DNA from 3 places in the Mesorhizobium sp. WSM4807 genome. Region 2 is predicted to be linked to each of the others. Evidence: predicted binding sites of a transcription regulator. Region 2 holds the regulator's gene; each other region holds the start of a gene.
What was found. The regulator PhoB, encoded in region 2, activates phosphate uptake and scavenging genes when phosphate is short. The targets are predictions, from matches to a motif close to TGTCATNNANCTGTCAT.
Positions count from the first base shown of each region.

Region 1 (6,189 bases), on a different contig from region 2:
AGCGAAACGGAATAACCAACCTGATACCTGCCGGCGGTCTCGGGTGAGATGGCCGGCGATGCTTAGCCCCATGAAGCCAGCTTATGTTCCTTGCGGTTCCGGCATGTGTCGTTGGGCGATTGAACCTCGGTCGCATCACGCCAACAGATAACGCCATCAAGGCTTTTCAATTGACGCTGCTATGCCGGCAGCTACCTTGCCCCAATCTTCAGAAAGAGGGCGCAGGTAATGGCGAAATATCAGGGTGGCTGCCTGTGTGGGGCGGTGCGCTACCGCACCGATGCAGCGCCGATCAACGAGCGCGTCTGCCATTGCCGGCTCTGCCAGAAGGCGCTGGGCGCGGCCTTCAACGCCCGCGTGCTGTTCCGCATCGACGACGTGACGACAGAAGGACCGGTGGCGCTGGTGAATTCCTCGCCCGATCTCAAGCGCGGCTTTTGCCCGGACTGCGGCACGACGTTGTTTTCCCGGCGTGACTCCGCCGGCATCATCGGCGTCACCTCCGGCTCGCTTGACGATCCTTCCGTGTTCAAGCCACAGATGCATATGTGGACCGCCTCGAAGCAGCCCTGGGTACAGCTCGACGACGGACTGCCGCAATATGAAGGCGCGCCACCCCCGAATTGAAGCACAGGCGAACTGAAGCACAGGCGAACCGAAGTACAGGCGAACTCAAGCACAGCGCGTGCCCAGATTTTTTCGTCCAGGACACGAGATAGTCGGCAAAACGTCATTGGCGAGCCATCATTGCCGCCTATCTATTGCTTGCGGGTAGGCAGTCGAAGGAGGCGACGGATGAACGACAGAATCAACACCCTGGATGAGCTTTTGAGCGATCCGATGGTCAAGCTGGTGATGGAGCGTGACCGCGTGCAGCCGGCCGAGCTTCGCTCGCTGCTTGAAGAAAAGGTTCGTCGGGATGATGATGCGTCGGTCAATCCCGTCACCGATCGCCCCAACTCCGATCGCCTCGGCACCGACCGCTCCATCCCGCCCGCTCATATGGTAGCCGAGAGCTGCCACAAGCTATGGTTGTGCGGCTAGGCAGCGGGCCTGCAGGCGTCGGCGATCCTTCGCGCCCTCCTGCGGCGTTTCCAGGCTCTCACCGCTACGGTGATTAGCGAGCCCGCCATGTATTCTGTTTGCCCAGCCCCTCTGCCCTAACAATTTGATTCAAACTTTGTTGGTAATTTCTCGTTAGTAATCCGGACTGGTTTGTCCGGCGGCGTTGTCTTGCCCTCGGTCTGTTGTGTTCTGCGTACAGGTCCAGATGCGGTTATCAGGCGTCGTCATCTTCTCGATCGCGTCACTTTGCCTTGCCGGCTGCACATCCACGTCCGGCGTCGACGCGCTGCAAGTGCCGTCCAGCGAGACGACCAGCTCGGTTGTGCGTCCGCCCGCGCCGGTGGCGTCGGTCGGCGCTGCCGATGCCGAACCCGACTTCGCGCTGGAGGAGGCGACGGAGCAGACTGTGGCGATGGCCAGTCCGGAGCCTGCCGAAAGCATCGAACCACCCGTCGAGCCGATTGCCCTGGTGGCGCCGAAGCGGCTGGCACGGGCCGCACCGATGCTTGCCGAGCCGGTCCAGCGCTATCGTTTTCGTGACGCCAAGCCGATCAATTTCGGCAGGGCCTCGCCCAGACACCTCGCCGTTCACGGCGTCGATGTCTCGCGCTGGCAGGGCAACGTGAACTGGGGCAAGCTGCGCGCGCAGGGCGCGAACTTTGCCTACATCAAGGCGACCGACGGCGGCGATCATCTCGACCCGATGTTCAGGAAGAACTGGCGCAATGCCCACGCCGCCGGCCTCAAGCGCGGCGCCTACCATTTCTTCTACTGGTGCCGCACCGCCGGCGAGCAGGCCGACTGGTTCATCCGCAACGTGCCGAGGGTCGAGGGCGCCTTGCCGCCGGTGATCGATGTCGAGTGGAACGGCGAATCCAGCTGCAAGCGGCGGCCGTCGCGGCAAAAGGTGCTGGAGAAGATGCAGGTCTTCATGGACAAGCTCGAGCGCCACTACGGCCAGCGGCCCATCATCTACACCGCACCTGATTTCTACCGCGACAATCTGCGTGGCGCATTTCTGGACTATCCATTCTGGCTGCGCGCGGTGGCACAGCACCCGGCAAAGGTCTATCCCGGCCGCAAATGGGTGTTCTGGCAGTATTCCGGCTCCGGCCTGTCGCACGGGGTGAGGGGCCGCATCGACCTCAACGTGTTCCACGGCGACGAGAGAGCCTGGCGGAACTGGGTCGGCGGGCGGCAGATGCTGGCCGAGGCGGAATAAGAGCTAGATCCCGCGGCCAAATGCGCGTGGCCAGCGATCTTAAGGGTTGATCGTGCATTGCGCTTCGGACAAGCTCAACCGTCTACCAATTGTATAGCAGGCAAAGAGACGTTCAAATGGCACTACTGACGATAGGTTACGAAGGATCCGAGATTGGTGATTCGCGAAAACCTGGTTTCTCCAAAAACTCATTTAAGGACCATCTTGAAAGTTCTGGCATCGGCTATCGCCACACAAAGGCTCTTGGTGATCCCAAAGAAGGCCGGCTCGCTGCGCGAAGCGGCGACCGTCAACGATTTGAACGAATTTTCAGGAGTCATATCGCAAATGAGTCTGCAGAAAAATTAATTTGTGAATTAGCGCTTCAGGCCGAAACAAAGACCATCTGTTTGATGTGCTTTGAAAGAAATCACAGGGATTGTCATCGCTCTATTATTTGTGAGCAGATATTGAATATCCGAAAGAGCTCAGTTAAACATCTCGGAGTTCCGAAAGGGTTTTGTCTCAAGGCTGCGTGATTGACATCTCTGCCCCAACGCGACTCTGCAGTGGTTTTGGTAAAGGCTGCACCTCGCGTTGGAGAGACCCATGGTGAGCTGGTTTGCTGCGCAGGGCTCGATTTTGACGGTAATTGGATCGACTCTATCCCGTAGCTTTCCGGTCTCTTGAAGATGCGCAGAAATTCGGCAGATGGGACACCATTGAATATAGCTGGCGTCTTCCCAAAGGTGATCATCGAAGCGAGAGCCGAAGACTAGAACATAAGTCATTGGTGATCACCGGCAGCCTGTCAGAGAAATCACGAACCCAATTTCTCGCTCGTCACGTCGTTTCCAGCCTCAATGCCGAGCTGGAACAAGGCAGAAGTTTGGCCCTGGTTCGACCCCAAAAGGCAGAGTTTGTGGTTGCAAGAAAGGACCGCGCTACGTTCGAAGCTGAGAAAGCACGGTTTCGTATGTGGCACGACCAAGAGGCTAACAGCCTGTTTGGGTTTTTGGGCAAAGGCCTTGTCCCATACGAACCAGCTCCATTTCTGTTCAAGTATAGATACGAAACTGCAGACGGGCCGCGTGAAGGAACCTGTCAGGACTGGGAGATTGAGGCTACGTTCCTCAAGTGGCGACGGCTCTATGGCGAAGCAGAAACGCTACGAAAGATGGCCGAAAGGTTCGGCGTCGACTACCCGGAAAAGGGGTTTGTGCTCGCGATGGGAACGCACAAAGCCTATCCACAATGGCTCATTAACGGAGTGATCCGTCTCAACCATGGAGTTGAGTCTGAGATTCAAGAATTGCTTTTTTGACAGCTGTAAGAACTTTTGGCCCGATCTTCCGACCAAGCCGATGAGTTGGATTCGGCCTCACGAGCATCTGCTGATCGCCACAACGTGTCGCACTTTTGCAGATTCCGCTCCGCCGGTCGCGGTGCAGCCAGATAGGTCCGGCACGTAGGCGGAAGATGTCTTTCAATCACCACCGCATAACGCATGCCATCACTCCTTAAAACCGGACTGCTTGCGGATTCTGTATTCCCGGCACAACCTCTTCCGACGGCTTGCCGGCCGGTCGGCTTTAGTTTCGATATTCCGGCTCCGGCCTGTCGCACGGGGTGAGGGGCCGCATCGACCTCAACGTGTTCCACGGCGACGAGAGAGCCTGGCGGAACTGGGTTGGCGGACGGCAGATGGTGGCCGAGGCGGAGTAGGGGATCCGGTCCGGGGCTGGAACTTCTTGCTGCTCGCACCCGGGGGTGCTGAACGCGGCCGCAGAAAGCCGCCATTTGCAGGCCAACATGAGGTGAATATCGACGGACCCTGACCGCCTGTCGCGGAAGTGTCATCGATCCGTCATCGCTTTGAAATGTGGTTCCCGCAAATCAGGTGGCTTCCATTCGAACAGGAGACGCCACCCGTGCCCCGCCATTCCGCGCTTTTCGTCTTGACGGCAGCGCTTGCTGCTTCCGTTTCGCTGCCGGCCCATGCCGACATGATGTTCAACCGAGTCGCGAGCTTCGCGGTCGCCGGAAACCTCCCTGCGGACGTCGAGAAGACCACGCCGACTTCGTCCGAGATCATCGCGGCAAGCGAAGACGGCATGACGCTGGTCTATTCCGACAGCCCGCTCGGTGCAGTCGGCTTCATCGACATCGCCGATCCCAAGGCGCCCAAGGCCGGCGGCATCGTCAAGATCGACGGCGAGCCGACCTCGGTTGTCGTCATCGGCGGCAAGGTGCTGGCCGGCGTCAACACGTCGGAGAGCAAAGCCAAGCCTTCGGGCAACCTCACCGTCATCGATCTTGCCTCAAAGGCGATCGAAGGCACCTGCGACCTCGGCGGCCAGCCGGACTCGCTGGCGTTCAGCAAGGACGGCAAGTTCCTGGCCATCGCCATCGAGAACGAGCGCGACGAGGATCTGAACGACGGAGAAATTCCGCAGATGCCGGCGGGCGACCTCAAGATCTTCACGCTTGCCGAAGGCCAGCCTGATTGCGCGACGAAGAAGACCGTCAACCTGGCGGGCATTGCCGAGGTCGCAGCGGAAGATCCGGAGCCGGAATTCGTCGCTTTCAACGAGGCCATCGAGATCGCGGTCACGCTGCAGGAAAACAACCACATCGCCATCGTCAACGCCGAAACCGGTGCGATCGTCACGCACTTCACCGCAGGCTCAGTCGCGCTGGACAAGATCGACACCAAGAAGAACGGCGCCTTGTCCTTCGATGGCAAAATGGAAAACGTCGCGCGCGAACCCGACGCCGTGAAATGGCTCGACAATGATCGTCTCGTCGTCGCCAACGAAGGCGACTACAAGGGCGGCTCGCGCGGCTTCACGATCTTCAGCAAGAAGGGCGAGGTTCTCTACGAATCCGGTCCGTCCTTCGAGTACCAGGTCGCCAATGCCGGCCATTATCCCGACGACCGCAACAAGAAGGGCGTCGAGCCGGAAGGTCTCGAGACCGGCACGTTCGGCGAGGACAGGCTGATGTTCGTCGCTTCGGAGCGTGGCTCCGCTGTCGGCGTCTACAAGGACACGGGTGCGGAGCCTCAGTTTGTCCAGATCCTGCCGTCCGGCATCGGCCCGGAAGGCCTGGTCGCGATTCCGTCGCGCAATCTCCTGGTCACCGCCAACGAGGCCGACCTGGTTGAGGACGGGCTCGCCCGCTCGCACGTCATGGTCTACGAGCGCTCCGACGGTCCCGCCACTTACCCGATGATCGCGGCAAAGCTCACGGCAGACGGCACGCCGCTCGGCTGGGGTGCGGTTTCGGCGCTCGCGGCAGGCGACACTGCCGGCAGGCTCTTCGCAGCCTCGGACTCATTCTACGCCAACGCGCCCTCGATCTTCGAGATCGATGCCACGCAGACGCCGGCGCTGATCACCGGCAAGACCATCGTCACGCGTGGCGGCCATCCTGCACAGAAGCTCGACATCGAAGGCATCGTCGCCGACGGTGAAGGCGGCTTCTGGCTGGCCAATGAAGGCGATCCGGCAAAGCTCGTCCCGCACGCCATCCTGCGCGTCAGCGACAAGGGCGAGATCGAGCAGGAAATCGGCTTCCCGACGGAATTGCTCGCTCACCAGACCCGCTTCGGTCTCGAAGGCATCACCACCATCGGCGAAGGCGACGACCTGACGCTGGTGATGGCCGTACAACGCGAATGGGCCGACGATCCCAAGGGCCAGGTCAAGCTTTTGGCCTACAAGCCGAAGGCCAAGGAATGGTCGGCGGTGCGTTACCCGCTCGAAGCGACCGAAGCTGGCTGGATGGGGCTGTCGGAGATCACCGCGCATGACGGCAAGCTCTACATCCTCGAACGCGACAACCAGATCGGCGACCTGGCCAAGGTGAAGCGCATCTATTCGGTGGCGCTCAATGCCTTCAAACCGGCCAAGCTCGGTGGC
Region 1 is NZ_JBVVQY010000004.1:106,271-112,459, reverse strand. It holds partial or broken gene AC0L3N_RS06630 (alpha/beta fold hydrolase) at 1-15, shown strand, start outside; gene AC0L3N_RS06625 (GFA family protein) at 229-627, shown strand; gene AC0L3N_RS06620 (hypothetical protein) at 796-1,044, shown strand; gene AC0L3N_RS06615 (glycoside hydrolase family 25 protein) at 1,271-2,287, shown strand; gene AC0L3N_RS06610 (DUF488 domain-containing protein) at 2,404-2,805, shown strand; gene AC0L3N_RS06605 (hypothetical protein) at 2,919-3,590, shown strand; partial or broken gene AC0L3N_RS06600 (glycoside hydrolase family 25 protein) at 3,863-3,991, shown strand; gene AC0L3N_RS06595 (esterase-like activity of phytase family protein) at 4,198-6,189, shown strand, end outside.
Region 1: a site for PhoB is predicted at 4,121-4,137, ahead of AC0L3N_RS06595 (esterase-like activity of phytase family protein). Genes of this name have one in related genera too.

Region 2 (6,189 bases):
GCGTATGTCGAGCTCGGTTGCCTTGAGGAAGCGGCCGACGGAGCTCAGCTCGGATTCACGCGCCCGATCGGCAGCTGTACCGGCGGCCGGCGTGTTGGAAGTCGTATCGGTCATGATGTCCTCCCACCGGGTTGCCGTCTGCCGCGGATGCCGGAAGCAGCTTAGAAGTTAGCCGCGAGAAGCGGAAAAACAATTCTTTTTGAAAAAACGCCGCGGCGTGAAGTCGCGGCGTTTCAGGCTTCTTGCGAAGGCCGGATCAGTTGCAGACCGGGACAGTGCCCGCTGCCACGCCGGCGCAGACCTCTTCCTTCTTGATCCAGCCTGCGTCGATGACGACGTTGAGATTGTCCTTGGTGATGGCAATCGGCGTCAGGAACAGCGACTTGACGACATTGCCGCCCGGCGTGGTGAAGTCCTTGACGCCCGCAATGTCTGTCATCTGCTTGCCGTCGGCCAGCTGCGAGGCGATCTCGGCAGCGTTCTTGCCGAGCTCGCGCGCGTCTTTCCATACCGATACGGTCTGCGTGCCGAGCGCGATACGGTTCAGCGCGGCATGGTCGCCGTCCTGGCCCGACACCGGGACGGATCCGGCCAAGCCTTGCGCCGTTAGCGCCGCGACGACGCCACCAGCGGTGCCGTCATTGGCAGCAACCACCGCATCGACCTTGTTGTCGTTGGCGGTCAGGAACTGCTCCATATTCTTCTGAGCGTTGGCGGGAAGCCAGCCGTCCGTATAGGCCTCGCCGACATTCTTGATCTTGCCGCTGTCGATCGCGTCCTTGAGCACTTCCATGGAGCCGGCGAACAGAAAATCGGCATTCGGATCGGCGCCCGAGCCCTTGATAAAGACGTAATTGCCTTCCGGCGCCACCTTGAACACTTCGCGGGCCTGCATGCGGCCGACTTCCTGGTTGTCGAAGGTCAGATAGAACACGTCCTTGTTCTCGATCAGCCGGTCATAGCCGACGACCGGAATGCCTTCGTCCAGCGCCTTCTGCACCGCCGGCCCGATGGCCGAGGCGTCCTGCGCAAGGATGATCAGCGCGTTGGCGCCCTGCGAGATCAGGCTCTCGACATCGGTCAACTGCTTGCCGGGATTGGACTGTGCATCGGCGGAAATATACTTGTCGCCGGCTGCCTCGATCGCAGTCTTCATGGCGGCTTCGTCGGTCTTCCAACGCTCTTCCTGGAAATTCGACCACGAAACGCCAATGACCTTGTCCTTGGCCTGTGCGACCGACGCGAGCGTCAGCGACATGGCGACCCCCGCCAGAATGGCGGCTGCGAATCTCTTCATGATATCCTCCCTGCGCCGCGTACGGCGCGACCAACTGGCCCGAAGGCCGGCACAAAGGCCCCCTATTTTTTCGAGCCTCGAAAAAATACTGGTCCAACCGCGAAGCGCTGTCAACATCAATTCCGATGGATTTTGATGTCCCTGCCGACTTATTTCGAGCCTCGGAATAAATAATGACAGGGCCTGCTGCTTCTGCCACTATTTGTCGGACATTACCGACGGCTTCCGATTCATGAGCGGCCGCGGCAATAGGGAGGAAGCAAAAGAATGTCGGTTGGAATCCGTCATGACGATTTGCGCCGGCGCAACCGGGCCATGGTGATTTCTGCGGTACGCCGGGCCGGCCAGCCGTCGCGGACCGAGATCGCCGCAACCACCGGCCTCAGCCATTCGACCATATCGGCGATCTCTTCCGACCTGATCCAGGAAGGCATCCTGACCGAGAGCAAGGCGAGCGAGACCGTTTCGATGAAACGCGGCCGACCGCAGGTCGGCCTCAGCCTCAATCCGGAAGCCGCTGCGGTATTGGCGGTCGTGTTGTCGCTGAATTTCCTGTCGGTCGCTGTCATCGATTATGCCGGACAGGTGGTCGCCGAGGAACAACGCCGGCTGGACACGCTGACCATGTCGCGCGACGAGCTGATCGACGAATGTGTCGCCATCGTGCGGCGCCGGATCGAAGACCCCGACCTCGACGTCCAAAGCGTCGCCCGCATCGCGCTGGCGATCCAGGGCATCACCGATTCGCATGCGCGCGCCATGTTGTGGTCGCCGATCACGCCGCAGACTAACATCGCCTTCGCCGACATTCTGGAACGCGAGTTCGGCATCCCGGCCATCATGGAGAACGACTGCAACATGATGGCCGTGGCGCTGCGCTGGCGCGAGCCGGATCGCTACCGCGACGATTTCATCGCCATCCTGCTCTCGCACGGCATCGGTATGGGGCTGGTGCTGAAGGGCGAACTGTTCACCGGCACCCATTCCTCGGGCGGCGAATTCGGCCACATGATTCATCGGCCGGGCGGCGCGCTTTGCCGCTGCGGGCGGCGCGGCTGCGTCGAGGCCTATGCCGGCAACTACGCCATCTGGCGCAACGCAAGGCAATTGAGCGAGAACGCAGAGCCGGTCGCCGATGTCAGCGACGCCGAGATGCGGGCACTGGCGGCCCGGGCGCGCCAGGCGGACGGACCGGAGCGCGAAGCCTACCGCAAGGCCGGCGAAGCGCTCGGCTTCGGGCTCGGCAGCCTGTTCGCGCTGATCGATCCGGCGCCGGTCGCCATGGTCGGCGCCAGCGCTGCCGCCTTCGACCTGATCGAGCCGGCCCTGCGCGAGGCCATCGCCCAGACCGCCGGCGGCCATCATTCGGGTTCGATTTCCTTCGACACCGAGACGAACGAGCTGCCGCTGATCCGCGAAGGCTGCGCCTTGCGGGCGCTGAGCTTCGTCGACCAGGAGATTTTCGCGCCGGGCATACAAGGGAAGTCCGGCATGATCAGGAAGCACGTGGCCTGACTCCGAAAGGCAAGGAACGGATTGCAACTTGGGGATGTGTTGAGATTCAGGTCAGGCCGCGCCGGCTCGAAGACGGGCGCGAGCCGACCAGACTGCGTGAGTTCCGAGAACCGGAACGGAGCGTACTTTTGGGTACGTACCGGAAGCGCAGGAAATCGCCGGTCGCAGGCCGGCATCACCTGGATATCAGCTAGTCTTCCCTGATCGCATAGCCCGCGCCGCGGATGGTGCGGATGACATCGGGCATGCGACCATTGTTGACCGCCTTGCGCAACCGTCCGACATGGACGTCCACCGTGCGCTCGTCGATGTAGATCGTCTCGCCCCAGACATTGTCTAGCAACTGGCTGCGCGAGAAGACCCGACCCGGGTGCCGCATCATGAATTCGAGCAGCCGGAATTCGGTTGGCCCGAGCCGGATCTCGCTCTTCTTGCGATAGACCCTGTGCGATTCGCGATCGAGCACGATGTCGCCGACCTTCAGCACGCTGGACAGCACTTCGGGCTTGGCGCGGCGCAGCAGCGCCTTGATCCTGGCCATGAATTCCGGTGTCGAGAACGGCTTGACCAGATAGTCGTCGGCCCCTGTCGAGAGGCCGCGCACCCGGTCGCTCTCCTCGCCGCGTGCAGTCAGCATGATGATCGGCAGCCGCTCGGTTTCGGGGCGCATCCGAAGGCGTCGGCAAAGCTCGATGCCGGAAACCGCCGGCACCATCCAGTCGAGCACCAGAAGATCGGGCACGTTTTCCTGCAGCCGGATTTCGGCCTCGTCGCCGCGCGTCACCACCTCGACCTGATAGCCTTCGGATTCCAGATTGTAGCGGAGGAGGACGCCCAGCGGCTCTTCGTCCTCCACCACCATGATGCGTGGCGCGATCATCGACCGGTCACCCCCGTCATGTCGCCGGCGCCGACATCGTCGTTTCGTCGAGCTTCGGGCGATCCGCCGGCAATTGCTGCCCGGTCACGACATAGTAGGCGTTTTCGGCGATGTTGGTGACGTGATCGCCGATACGCTCGAGATTCTTGGCGCAGAACAGAAGATGCGTGCAGGCGGTGATGTTGCGCGGATCCTCCATCATGTAGGTCAGGAGTTCGCGAAAAACCGCCGTGTATTTCACGTCGATCTTCTGGTCGTCGGCGCGCAGTTCTTTCAACGCGCCGGCATTGCGCGACACATAGTGCTCGACCACGCCGCGGAGCTGCACAAGAACGAGATCCGCCATCGCGTCGATACCGTGCGAGAGATTACGCGGCGTGGCGCTCTGCCCGACTGCGCTGACCCGCTTGGCTATGTTCTTGGCCAGGTCGCCGATGCGCTCGAGATCGCCGGCCATGCGGATTGCGCCAACCACGGCGCGCAGATCTTGCGCCATCGGCTGCCGCTTGGCGATCAGCGTGATCGCACTATCGTCGAGTTCGCGCTGCCGCGCATCCATGATGGCGTCGTCCGAGACGACGCGCTGCGCCATCGCATTGTCTGATGCAAGCAACGCGCGGATCGAGGCTGCGACCATCGCGGCGGCGAGCTCGTCCATATCGCGGATCAGCCTGTCGATGTGCTCCAGTTCCTCGTCGAAAGATGCGACGGTGTGTTCACCCATGATACTGTCCTCGTGTTCGAAATTCGCCGCCGGACCGCTCAGCCGAACCGGCCGGTGATGTAGTCCTGGGTGCGCTTGTCGTCGGGGTTGGTGAACATCTTGTCGGTCGCGCCCTCCTCGACCAGATAGCCGAGATGGAACATCGCCGTGCGTTGCGACACGCGCGCTGCCTGCTGCATCGAATGGGTGACGATGACGATCGTGTAGTTCTGGCGCAGTTCGTCAATCAGTTCCTCGACGCGGGCGGTGGCGATCGGATCGAGCGCCGAACAGGGCTCGTCCATCAGGATCACTTCCGGCGATACGGCGATGGCGCGCGCGATGCACAGGCGCTGCTGCTGTCCGCCGGAGAGACCGGTGCCCGACTCGAGCAGGCGATCCTTGACCTCGTTGAACAGGCCGGCCTTCTTCAGGCTCGATTCAACGATGCCGTCCAACTCGGCCTTGCTCCTGGCCAGGCCGTGAATGCGCGGACCGTAGGCGACGTTTTCATAGATCGACTTCGGAAACGGGTTCGGCTTCTGGAACACCATGCCGACGCGAGCTCGCAGCTCGACGACATCGATTTTCGGGTCGTAGACATCCTCACCGTCGAGCGTGATCTTGCCGCTCACCCGCGCGATATCGATGGTGTCGTTCATTCGGTTCAGGCACCGCAAGAATGTCGACTTGCCACAGCCCGATGGGCCGATCAACGCCGTCACCTGGTTCTCGCGGACATCGATATCCACGTCGAACAGAGCTCGCTTCTCGCCGTAATGAACAGAGACCTTTTCGCCCTTCATCTTGATCGAAGGGGCATTGGTTCCGCTGCTCAGTTTCTGCTCAACGCCGGCTTCCGTCATGATGTTCATATCCTCTACTCCTTACCAGCGCCGCTCGAAGCGCCTGCGCAGTATCACCGCGATGGCGTTCATGATGACCAAAAACAGCAGCAAAATCAAAATCGCCGCCGAAGTCTTCTGCTGGAATCCAGCTTCCGGGAAATCCGCCCACATGAATATCTGCACCGGCAGGATCGTCGCGGGATCGGTGAAGCCGCCGGGAATGTCGACAATGAAGGCGACCATGCCGATCATCAGCAACGGCGCGGTTTCGCCCAGCGCATGCGCCATTCCGAGGATGGTGCCGGTCATGATACCCGGCATCGCCAGCGGCAGGACGTGATGGAATACGGTCTGGACCTTGGACGCTCCGATGCCGAGCGCCGCCTCGCGGATCGACGGCGGCACGGCGCGCAACGAAGCGCGCGAGGCGATAATGATGATCGGCAGGGTCATCAGCGCCAGCACCATGCCGCCGACCACCGGGGCTGAGCGCGGCATGCCGAAGAAATTCAGGAATACGGCAAGTCCAAGCAGGCCGAAGACGATCGAAGGCACCGCCGCCAGATTGTTGATATTCACTTCGATGATCGTCGTCAGCCGGTTCTTGGGGGCAAATTCCTCAAGATAGATCGCCGCCGAAACGCCGATCGGGAAGGCGATGGCGAGCGTGACGATCATGGTCAGGAACGATCCGACGACCGCGCCCCAGACACCGGCCAGTTCCGGCTCGCGGCTTGCGCCGGTGAAGAAGAAGATCGAGTTGAACCGGCTTTCGATCAGGCCGGCGCTCTTCAGCGTGTCGAGCCAGACGATCATCTTGTCGGAAATCTTTCGCGATGCTTCTGGCGTGTCGATGACGCGCAGGAATGCCTGGCCGCTCGCTGCGGGCGCCGTGCTGTCCAGCGCCTCGATCACCGTGCCTTTTGCGACCGCCGTCCCGTTGGCC
Region 2 is NZ_JBVVQY010000005.1:186,658-192,846, forward strand. It holds gene AC0L3N_RS08720 (sugar ABC transporter permease) at 1-114, opposite strand, end outside; gene xylF (D-xylose ABC transporter substrate-binding protein) at 257-1,297, opposite strand; gene AC0L3N_RS08730 (ROK family protein) at 1,565-2,812, shown strand; gene phoB (phosphate regulon transcriptional regulator PhoB) at 3,003-3,692, opposite strand; gene phoU (phosphate signaling complex protein PhoU) at 3,709-4,416, opposite strand; gene pstB (phosphate ABC transporter ATP-binding protein PstB) at 4,455-5,270, opposite strand; gene pstA (phosphate ABC transporter permease PstA) at 5,283-6,189, opposite strand, start outside.

Region 3 (6,189 bases), on a different contig from region 2:
ACGAAACGTTTTAAAGCGCCGCTCTGACGCTTGTGACGTGCAATCAGCCGTTGTCTTCGCCGCCTTCGAACTCGGCATTGGGGTCGAAGAAGTTGTCCGGGCGGGCATTGTCGTTGATGTCTTCGCCATAGATGGCTTCGGCGGTGGTCAGCGTCTCGCCCTTGGCTTGGCGCTCGGCTTCGTCGGCCGTGCGGGCGATGTTCAGCGTGATGGTGACCTCGACTTCCGGATGCAGCGCGATCGCCACATTGGTAAGGCCGATGGTCTTGATCGGCTGGTTGAGCAGGATCTGGTTGCGGTTGACCGAGAAACCTTCCGCCGTCAGCAACTCGGCGATGTCGCGGGTCGACACCGAGCCGTAAAGCTGGCCGGTTTCGCCGGCCGAACGCACCGCGATGAAGCTCTTGCCGTCGAGCTTTTCCGAAATCTGCATGGCTTCGGACTTGCGCTCGAGGTTGCGGGCTTCGAGCTGGGCGCGCTGGCCTTCGAATTTCTTCTTGTTGGCTTCGTTGGCGCGCAGCGCCTTGCCTTGCGGCAGCAGGAAGTTGCGGGCGAAGCCATCCTTGACCTTGACGGTATCGCCCATCTGACCGAGGCGGGAAACGCGCTCGAGAAGAATGACGTCCATGGTTTTGTTCCTTCGTTTAGGCGCCAAATCGCTGGCATCGACGCCGAATTGTTTGGAACAGGTCAGGAAGCTGAGGGCGTCGCCGCCTGTGTCGCTGTCCTGCCTGTCGCGGCAGTTAGAGGTCTTCACCTCAACCCGGGATTTGATGGCAACCCCGCGGCGCCCGTCGCCGTGGGAAAAGCGGGCGGCGAACCGCCCGCTGAAAGAGTGCTAGCGAACCACGTAGGGCAGCAGGCCGAGGAAGCGGGCGCGTTTGATCGCCTTGGCGAGCTCGCGCTGCTTCTTCTGGCTGACGGCGGTGATGCGCGACGGCACGATCTTGCCGCGCTCGGAAATGTAGCGCTGCAGCAGACGTACGTCCTTGTAGTCGATCTTGGGCGCGTTGGCGCCGGAGAACGGGCAGGTCTTGCGGCGGCGGTGGAACGGGCGCCGGGTCGGGATCTGGTTGATGTCGACCATTATTCTGCACCCCCTTCAACACCTTCGCGCGGACGGCGCGGACCACGTTCTGCACCGGCGTCGCCACCGAAGCTGCGCGGCGGGCGATCGCCACGGTCGCCGCGATCGCGGTCGCCGAACGAGCGCGGGCCGCGGTCACGGTCGCCGAAGCCGCCGCGTTCCGAGCGCTCCTCGCGCTTCTGCATCATCGCCGACGGGCCTTCCTCATGCGCATCGACCTTGATGGTGAGGAAGCGCAGCACATCCTCGGACAGGCCCATCTGACGCTCCATCTCGTTGAGTGCGGCCGGCGGGCAGGTGATGTCCATCAGCGTGTAGTATGCCTTCCGGTTCTTGTTGACCCGGTAGGTGAGGGACTTCAGTCCCCAGTTCTCGACCCGGCCGACGGACCCGCCATTCGCGGAGATGACGCCCTTGTACTGTTCGACAAGCGCATCGACCTGCTGCTGCGAGAGGTCCTGCCGGGCAAGAAACACATGTTCGTAAAGAGCCATATTGTTCTATTGCCTTTCTTCGTTTCTCTCCCGGTTCCCGGCGGCAAAAGCCTCTGCAACTTCTCTGACCCGCCGATCCCTAGGGGGCGGGGAAGAAAGGAGCATGACGAGACGGTCGAGAGCGGAGACACGGGAGGCGGAAGCGCTTCTGGCTCCACACGAAGGTTTCGAAAAAACCTCCGGCCCTCCGTTCAGCCCCCAGCAAGGACCGGCAGATTGCGGGCGTCTATACAGGAATTTGGCCGCAAGACAAGGGCGAGCCGAAAATCCGCCGCCGCGAGGGCGACATGTCGCGGCATCTTCAGCTTGTATGCGGAACGAGCTTCTTCACCGTTTCCGGGAAGAAATCGGGCGCTGCGCGGCGCTTGCCGAACATCATGTCGTATTGCAGCAAACGGAAATCGCGAATGGCCGGGTCGATTTTCTTCTTGCGCGCCCAGTCCGGCGTGGCCTCGCCCGCCGGCGTCATCAACAAATTGCGGTCGACGACGCTGTAGCGCTCGCGCATCTGGCCGAGGAAGCCGGTGTAATAGGGGTGGCTGATCCCGGCCGTGGTCAGGACATGGTAGGGCAGAAAGACTGGACTGACAGTGCCCATGTCCGCGACCGGACCGGTGCGGTTGGACCATACGATCAGCGGTGTTCGGTGATGCAGCAGCATCTGGTCGGGCGGCTCCTTGCGTGGCGCGACGTTATCCTTGAGGAAGCCGGTCTCGACATAGACAGGACCGAGCGGCGGCAGATGGTCGCCGAAGAAGGCGATGACCGTCGGTCGCCGCCGGTTCTTCGCCCATTCGATGAGGCGCTCGAGGCTCTTGTCGGCGTCGGATGCGCCTTCCGTGAAGCTCAGCAGCGAATCCTTTGCCCACTGGCTGGTCGGAGCCTGCACCTTATGGGTCGGATTGTAATAGCGATTCGGTTCGTAGGGTCCGTGGTTTTGCAGGCTGACGGCGAAGTAGAAGAACGGATCGTCCGTGGCGTCGGCTTCGCGGATGATCTCGTCGGTCATTGCCGCGTCCGACGCTAGCGGCCCGCGCTTTTCGAGATATGGCATGTTTTCTTCGGACTTGAAGTCATCGAAGCCGAACTCCGCATAGACCGGCGTTCGGTTCCAGAACCAGCTTGTGCCCGGATGGATGGCGCGCGTCTCATAGCCCTGGCTCTTCAGGAACGTCGCCATCGACGGCACCGGCGCGCGGACATATTGCTGGTAGGGGATGCTGCCGGCCGGCAGGAAGGCGTTGGAAAGGCCGGTCAGCGCCTCGAACTCGACATTGGCGGTCATGCCGCCGAATTCGGGCGAGAATACGTGGCCAGAGCGCAGCGCCCGCACGTTGGGAATCGGATCGGGCGTGATGGTGACGCCGGGCAGTTCGGTCGGATCCCAGAAGGATTCGCTCATGACGATGATGATATCTGGCTTCTCGGTCGGTACCGATGCCTTCACATCAGGCCTTTCGATCGCCGCGATCGCTTTGTCGGAGTAGCCGGCAGGCGCGGGGACATGGGCCATCGGCACGTTGAGCGCGAAGGCCAGTGCGAAGCCGTTGGAGGCGTAATTTTCCTTCTGGTCCCACATGATCGGGATGATTTGCAGCCGGTCGCGGGTCCACGAGAACGTCGCGTAATCCATGATCGACACGAAGAAGGCGAGCAGCGGCACGGTCAGCGTCAGCCTGGCCAGCCGCCCCTTGCGACCGAGCGCCGGTACCCGGCGGCGCCACAGCCGCCAGCCATAAACGAGCAGCGAGAGGCTGCCAACGATGCCGACCGCCAGAGCGATGGCGGTTCCCGGACGTTCGCGCACCAGAAGCGGCATCAGCGCTACGATCTGGCGTGAATAGAGGAAATCGGTCGGATAGAGCGGATCGCCGAGATAAAGCGATTTCTGATGGCCGACGAAGGCCAGCGCCAGGGTCAGCGGCGCGACGATAATCAGGCTCTGGTGGCTGCGGCCGAGCACTGCGTCGAGGCCGATCAGAATCAGCGCGAAGATGATGATGGTGGTCCAGCCCGGCTTGAAGGGCTGCAGGAAGAATGCGACGGTACCGGCAAAGTCGCCGCGCACGATCAGTTCGATCGCAAAAACCAGGATGGTGGCGGCGAGAAGGCTGACGAGGCCATAACGGATAAACGGCCATTTCCGGCCCGGCAGATAGCCGGTGGCCGGATCGCCTTCCAGAAACTGTGGCGCGGCTTTGCCAGCGCCCTTCCTAGTCCTTGCCACCTTACAATTCCCCCGACCATACACAAAAGCGTCATTGAGCTGTCATCGATATGTCACGAAAAGCTAGCGCCTGTGGCTGAAATAAGAAGAGCCAGCAAACGAATCGTGAGCGATTTTCATCATGAGTGATCGATAAAAAGCCTTTTGGAACAGGTACTCGGCCAGCAATACCGAGCCGGAGTGGCCCGGGTCGGGCCGATAGCGGACTTGACTTGCCCGCCCGCCTTGCGTCACAGCCAGGAAAAATCAGCCGCTTGGGAGCCACACATGGCCGTTGCATTCACCTTTCCGGGACAGGGCAGCCAAGCTGTCGGCATGGGCAAGGACCTCGCCGACGCCTTTCCGGAATCGCGGAAGATCTTCGAAGAGGTCGACGACGCGCTCGGCGAAAACCTGTCGAAGCTGATCTGGGAAGGGCCGGAAGAGACGCTGACGCTGACCGCCAATGCCCAGCCGGCGCTGATGGCTGTGTCACTTGCCGCGATCCGGGCGCTGGAATCGCGCGGCTTCTCGCTGAAGGACAAGGTCGCCTATGTCGCCGGCCATTCGCTCGGCGAATATTCGGCGCTTGCCGCCGCCGGTTTCGTTTCGGTCGCCGATGCCGCCCGGCTCTTGCGTATCCGCGGCAATGCCATGCAGGCGGCAGTGCCGGCCGGCGAGGGCGCCATGGCGGCGATCATCGGGCTGGAACAGGCCGATGTCGAAGACGCCTGCGCTGAAGCGGCCAAAGGTTCAGCCAAAGATTCAGTTTGCCAGATCGCCAACGACAATGGCGGTGGCCAACTGGTGATCTCCGGCGCCAGGGCGGCGGTCGAACTGGCGGCGAGGCTGTGCACGGATAAAGGCGCCAAGCGGGCGCTGATGCTGCAGGTCTCGGCACCTTTCCATTCGGCGCTTATGGCACCGGCGGCCGAGGTCATGCGCAATGCGCTGGCCGAGGTTACGAAGAACGCGCCGTTGGTGCCCGTAGTCTCTAACGTGTCGGTCACCCCGTCCAGCGATCCGGACGCAATCGCCCGCCGCCTGGTCGAACAGGTGACCGGCCGCGTGCGCTGGCGCGAAACGGTGGAGTGGTTCGGCGCAAATGGCATTGCGACACTTTACGAGGTGGGCGCCGGCAAGGTGCTGTCGGGACTGGCGCGGCGCATCAACCGCGATATCGCCACCGGCGCTGTCGGCACGGCGGCGGATGTCGAGGCGGCGCTGGCGGCGCTCGCATAACCGCCGAGATTTGACCCCACCCGTGTAGGGTGTTCTCTTAGATCAGGAGACAAGACATGTTCGAATTGACCGGCCGCAAGGCGCTCGTCACAGGCGCATCGGGAGGCATCGGCGAGGCTATCGCCAGGGTGCTGCATGCGCAAGGCGCCGTTGTCGGCCTGCACGGCACCCGCGTCGAAAAGCTGGAGACGCTGGCGGCCGAGCTCGGCGAGCGGGTCAAGCTGTTCCCGGCGAACCTTGCCAATCGCGACGAGGTCAAGGCGCTCGGCCAGAAGGTCGAGGCCGATCTCGAAGGTGTCGACATTCTCGTCAACAATGCCGGCATCACCAAGGACGGTCTGTTCGTACGCATGGCGGACGCCGACTGGGATACGGTGCTCGAAGTCAATCTGACCGCCGTGTTCCGGCTGACCCGCGAACTGACCCATCCGATGATGCGGCGCCGGCATGGCCGCATCATCAACATCACCTCTGTGGTTGGCGTCACCGGCAATCCCGGCCAGACCAATTACTGCGCCTCCAAGGCCGGCATGATCGGCTTTTCCAAGTCGCTGGCGCAGGAGATCGCCACCCGCAACATCACCGTCAACTGCGTCGCTCCGGGCTTCATCGAATCGGCGATGACCGACAAGCTCAACGACAAGCAGAAAGAGGCGATCATGGCAGCGATCCCGACACGGCGCATGGGCACCAGCGCCGAAGTCGCTTCCGCCGTCGCCTACCTCGCTTCCAACGAAGCTGCCTATGTCACCGGCCAGACCATTCACATGAATGGCGGCATGGCGATGATTTGACAGTTGCGGGAAAACACCCCTTTTCGCCTTGGACCCAGGCCGATTTTCGTGTAATGCGGCCCGCAACCCGGCGGTTCGGGCAAAAACCGACCCGGTGCTGTTGCGTTTCCGGCCGGACCATCTTTCAGCTTGATTAGCGGCATTCTGCCCGCTAACGAAGACAGACAAACAAAAGACGAGGATGCCCAAATGAGTGACACCGCAGAGCGCGTCAAGAAGATCGTTATCGAGCACCTTGGCGTCGATGCCGACAAGGTGACGGAGCAGGCGAGCTTCATCGATGATCTGGGCGCGGACAGTCTCGACACGGTCGAACTCGTCATGGCGTTCGAAGAAGAATTCGGCGTCGAGATCCCGGACGATGCG
Region 3 is NZ_JBVVQY010000003.1:49,160-55,348, reverse strand. It holds gene rplI (50S ribosomal protein L9) at 44-628, opposite strand; gene rpsR (30S ribosomal protein S18) at 839-1,087, opposite strand; gene rpsF (30S ribosomal protein S6) at 1,087-1,581, opposite strand; gene AC0L3N_RS04490 (LTA synthase family protein) at 1,883-3,808, opposite strand; gene fabD (ACP S-malonyltransferase) at 4,076-5,029, shown strand; gene fabG (3-oxoacyl-[acyl-carrier-protein] reductase) at 5,086-5,823, shown strand; gene AC0L3N_RS04475 (acyl carrier protein) at 6,013-6,189, shown strand, end outside.
Region 3: a site for PhoB is predicted at 3,838-3,854, ahead of AC0L3N_RS04490 (LTA synthase family protein). Genes of this name have one in related genera too.